One region of the Streptomyces sp. cg40 genome, then DNA from elsewhere that is predicted to be linked to it. Evidence: riboswitches for the same ligand, from Rfam matches in the RefSeq annotation. Region 1 holds a riboswitch; the other holds the start of a gene.
What was found. A riboswitch is a leader RNA that binds a small molecule or an ion and turns the genes downstream of it on or off. The one in region 1 is predicted to bind S-adenosylmethionine.
Positions count from the first base shown of each region.

Region 2: it holds a riboswitch for S-adenosylmethionine, as region 1 does, so the genes downstream of both, thrC (threonine synthase) here and ACQHII_RS01365 (putative leader peptide) in region 1, are expected to answer to the same signal.

Region 1 covers NZ_CP190128.1:333,734-335,925, forward strand. Annotated here, with positions in the region: one part of gene ACQHII_RS01355 (IS5 family transposase) at 1-80, opposite strand, end outside; one part of gene ACQHII_RS01355 (IS5 family transposase) at 80-425, opposite strand; partial or broken gene ACQHII_RS01360 (signal peptidase II) at 496-690, opposite strand; SAM riboswitch class IV at 927-1,041, shown strand; gene ACQHII_RS01365 (putative leader peptide) at 1,019-1,189, shown strand; gene ACQHII_RS01370 (ABC transporter substrate-binding protein) at 1,437-2,192, shown strand, end outside.
Region 2 covers NZ_CP190128.1:4,967,718-4,969,909, reverse strand. Annotated here, with positions in the region: gene ACQHII_RS21910 (glucosyl-3-phosphoglycerate synthase) at 1-935, opposite strand, end outside; SAM riboswitch class I at 1,118-1,269, shown strand; gene thrC (threonine synthase) at 1,285-2,192, shown strand, end outside.

The DNA of each region.
Region 1 (2,192 bases):
CAGATGGATCTTGGTGGTCAGTCCGCCGCGGGAGCGACCGAGGGCATGGTCGTGCGGCTCGCCGGCCGGGGCCCCTTTTGACGGGCCCCGGCGGCGTGCTGGTGGGCGCGGACGATGGTGGAATCGACGGCGACGACCCAGTCGAGGTCGCCTTCGGAGTCGGCCTGGGCCAGCAGCGCGGCGAAGACCTTCTCCCAGGTGCCGTCGGCCGCCCACTTCCGTAGCCGGTTGTGGACGCCCTTCCAGGAGCCGAACTCCTCGGGCAGGTCCATCCACGGGCAGCCGGTGCGGTACTTGAAGGCGATCGCGTCGATCACCTGCCGATGATCCCGCCACCGCCCACCCCGCCTCGGTGCCCGATCGGGTAACAGCGGCTCGATCCGGGCCCACTGGGCGTCAGTCAACGACACACCCAGACCAACGATCAGATGATCCGAAGGAAACGCCCTAGCGGCGCGGCGCCGCCGGCACGATCGGGTTCGGCGGCGACGACCGTCAGCCCGGGACGACGATCCCGCCCTTCCGGCGGTCCCGCAGGCCGGATCCGTCCGGGGAGAAGCCCAGGGAGGAGAGCAGGATCATGAGGGCTCCACCGGGCGCCCGGAAGATCCGGTCCGTCAGCTTGCCGAGCGCACCTCCGAGCAGCAGACCCGGGGCGAGAGCCCACGGGAGGCTGTGGAGCTTGCGTGAGCCCGGGCGCCGGCTTCGGTTCCCGCTGTCTCACGCGGCGCCGCCGAGCCGGGCGATGAACGCCTCGCGGCCGAGGGAGGGCAGGCGGGCGGAGATCACACCCGGAAAACAGCCACGGAGTCCGGTCGGCCGGGCGGAGCGCGATCCGCAGCCGGGCGATTCCGGGCCGGGCAGCAGCCTAGCCGTCTCCACCCCGGCATTGACGCACGGCGACACCGCTCCATACGATCAACAGTGGCATTGAGTGTCAGCGTCCGATCCTGGCCGAACGACCGGCAGCCCCCCGACGCAGTGGGGCGCCCAGGGCGAACGCCCGGCAGGGAAGCTGATGGCTCTGCGAAAGCGCGATCCCGTGACCGGGGTCCCGGACATGGAGGACGGCGTGCCCAACAGCTACGACCCGAGTGCCTCCTGTCACGACGCCGTCGTCTTCTCCCGGCTCTCGCGCCGGCGCCACATCGACCTGCAGCGCTTCACCAGCTGTCTGTGTCAGAGCTGACCTTGTCCGGCCTTCCGGGCCGACGTCTGTCCGCCCTTCGAAGCTGACATCTCCGGTCGCCCGTCTCGCACGGGCCGCTTCCCCCCTTCTCCCACGGGTCGACGTATGCACGGGTGTGTCCCGCGCCGGTCGACGCGTTTTCCACGCTTCAGGAGTCCCGCCCCCGCCGGGGTCGGCACCGTCCGCGTCCAGCCACGGTCCGCGCAGGTCCGTGTGCACGCGGTGATACGAGTAGGAGCACCTCTCCGTGACAGCACATCCGGTCTCCCGAACCACTCGACGAGCGGCTACGGCCGCGCTTCTGACCACCAGTTTCCTGCTGACCGCCTGCGGATCGGGGGGCGGTGGCTCCGACGCCGGCGGCGGACGGGCCAGGTCCGGTGGCACCCTGACCTTCGCGGTGGGCTCCGACGCCGGTTGCGTGGACCCGCAGCAGGTGGCCAGCAACGACACCATCTACTCGGTACGGCAGATCGTGGACTCCCTCACCGACCAGGACCCCGCGACCGGCAAGATCGTGCCATGGCTGGCGAAGACCTGGGACATCAGCTCCGACGCGACGACGTTCACCTTCCATCTCAGATCGGGTGTCACCTTCAGCGACGGTTCCAAGCTGACGGCGCAGGTCGTCAAGGACAACTTCGACGCGGTGCCGAAGCTCGGCGCGCTGGGCACTCTCGCCGAGGGCTATCTGAGCGGCGTCAAGAGCACCACCGTGGTCGACCCGCTCACCGTCAGGGTGACCTTCCAGCAGCCCAACGCCCAGTTCCTGCAAGCCACTTCGACCCACTCGCTGGGCATCGAGTCGTCGGCGAGCGCGAGGAAGAGCCCGCAGGAGAAGTGCAGCCAGGGAGTGGTCGGCTCCGGGCCCTTCGTGCTCAAGCAGTATGTGCAGAACCAGTCGATCACGCTCGCCAAGCGCACCGGGTACACCTGGGGTTCCTCGCTGTGGCACAAGAGCGGGGAGGCCTATCTCGACAAGGTGGTCTTCAAGGTCGTACCC
Region 2 (2,192 bases), 4.6 Mb from region 1:
TTGCGCGACTGGTACTCGGTGATGTCCGCCATCGGCGGCCGTTCCTCCGTGTCCACGGAGTACGTGCGCGGCTCGAAACCGTCCGGCCCCCGCTCGAACTGCGTGAGGGACGGCCGGATCAGATGCCCGCGGGCCAGTCGCAGCTGTGCCGTGCGGTAGATCTGCGCGGCCATCCTCCCCAGCGCCTGCCCGTCCTGGTGCCGATGCTTTCGCACACCCACGTCGACCTGCGCGAGGGCGTCCAGGCCCACCAGGTGCAGCGCGTCGACGAGCATGCCCAGCTCGACGCCGTAGCCGACGGGGAACGGGAGCTGCTCGAGGAGCGAGCGGCGGGCCGCGTACTCGCCGCCCAACGGCTGGACGAATCCGGCCAGTTGGGGCCAGTGCATGTTGAGCAGCGGGCGGGCCATCAGCTCGGTGACGCGTCCGCCCTGGCCGGCCGCGCCGCCGAGCGGGCGGTCGTACATGGCCTTGACGAGGTCGACGCCGGGGTCGGTGAGCAGCGGGCCCACGATCCCGGTGACGAAGTCGGAGGAGAACTCCTTCAGGTCCGCGTCGATGAAGCACACGATGTCGCCGCTCGTCACCAGCAGCGAGCGCCACAGCACCTCGCCCTTGCCGGGCACGGCGGGGATGCGGGGCAGGATGTCGTCCCGGTGCACGACCCGGGCGCCCGCCGCGGCGGCCACCTCGGAGGTGCGGTCGGTGGAACCGGAGTCGACGACGACGATCTCGTCGACGAGCGGGACCTGCTGCATGAGGTCGTGACGGATGATCGCGACGATGTCACCGACCGTCGCTTCCTCGTTGAGCGCGGGCAGCACGACGGAGACCGACTGGCCCGTACGGTGCTTCGCGGCCAGGATCTTGTGGAGCGGCCGGTCGGTCAGGGACCAGGAGCGGGTGCTCAGCCAGTGCTCGACTTCCTTCAGCACGTTGCGCGGCTCCTCTGCGTTCTCTCGGCGAGGGCTGGTCACAGACAGTGAGTAAGTGATCCATCTCGCGGTTCGGACGGCTCACTCAACTGTCCTGGCCTTCGGTTACAGTCTTGAACAACGCTGATGACCATCGCATGTCGGGGGCTGTCGGCGAGACAATTGCATACACAACTGAACACCGCTCATCCAGAGGGGCAGAGGGATACGGCCCGTTGAAGCCCCGGCAACCCTCCAGCCGGTCTTGTCGCATGTTGTCCATGTGCCGAGGCTCCCGGCTCGGGAAGGTGCCAAATCCGTCTCGCGGCGAAACGCGTCGTGAGGAAGATGAGGAAAGGGCCTCGCCTCCATGGCTGCGCAGACTGTTGCAAGCACCACGAACCCCGTAGACGCCGTTGATCTCGGCCCCGCCGCCGCGCTGTCCTGCCGCGAGTGCGGCCACCGTGTCCCGCTCGGCCCGGTCTTCGCCTGCGAGGAGTGTTTCGGCCCGCTGGAGATCGCCTACGACTTCTCGGCCTACGACACCGAAGAGCTCCGCAAGCGGATCGAGGCGGGCCCCGCGAACATCTGGCGTTACGCGCCCCTCCTGCCCGTCCCCGCCGACGTGGCGACCAAGCCGAACATCAACCCCGGCTGGACCAAGCTCGTCCAGGCCGACAACCTCGCCCGCGAACTGGGCGTCGACGCGGGCAAGTTGTTCGTCAAGGACGACTCCGGCAACCCGACGCACTCCTTCAAGGACCGCGTCGTCGCGCAGGCCATCGAGGCGGCGCGCGCCTTCGACTTCACCACCCTCTCCTGCTCCTCCACCGGCAACCTCGCCGGCGCCGTCGGTGCCGCCGCAGCCCGGGCCGGCTTCCGCTCCTGCGTGTTCATCCCGCACGACCTGGAGGAGGGCAAGGTCGTCATGGCCGCGATCTACGGCGGCGAGCTCGTCGGCATCGAGGGCAACTACGACGACGTGAACCGCTTCTGCTCCGAGCTGATCGGCGACCCGGCCGGCGAGGGCTGGGGCTTCGTCAACGTCAACCTGCGGCCGTACTACGCGGAGGGCTCCAAGACCCTGGCGTACGAGATCTGCGAGCAGCTCGGCTGGCAGCTCCCGGACCAGCTGGTGGTCCCGATCGCCTCCGGCTCCCAGCTCACGAAGATCGACAAGGGTTTGCAGGAGCTGATCAAGCTCGGGCTCGTCGAGGACAAGCCGTACAAGATCTTCGGCGCCCAGGCGGAGGGCTGCTCGCCGGTGTCCGTGGCCTA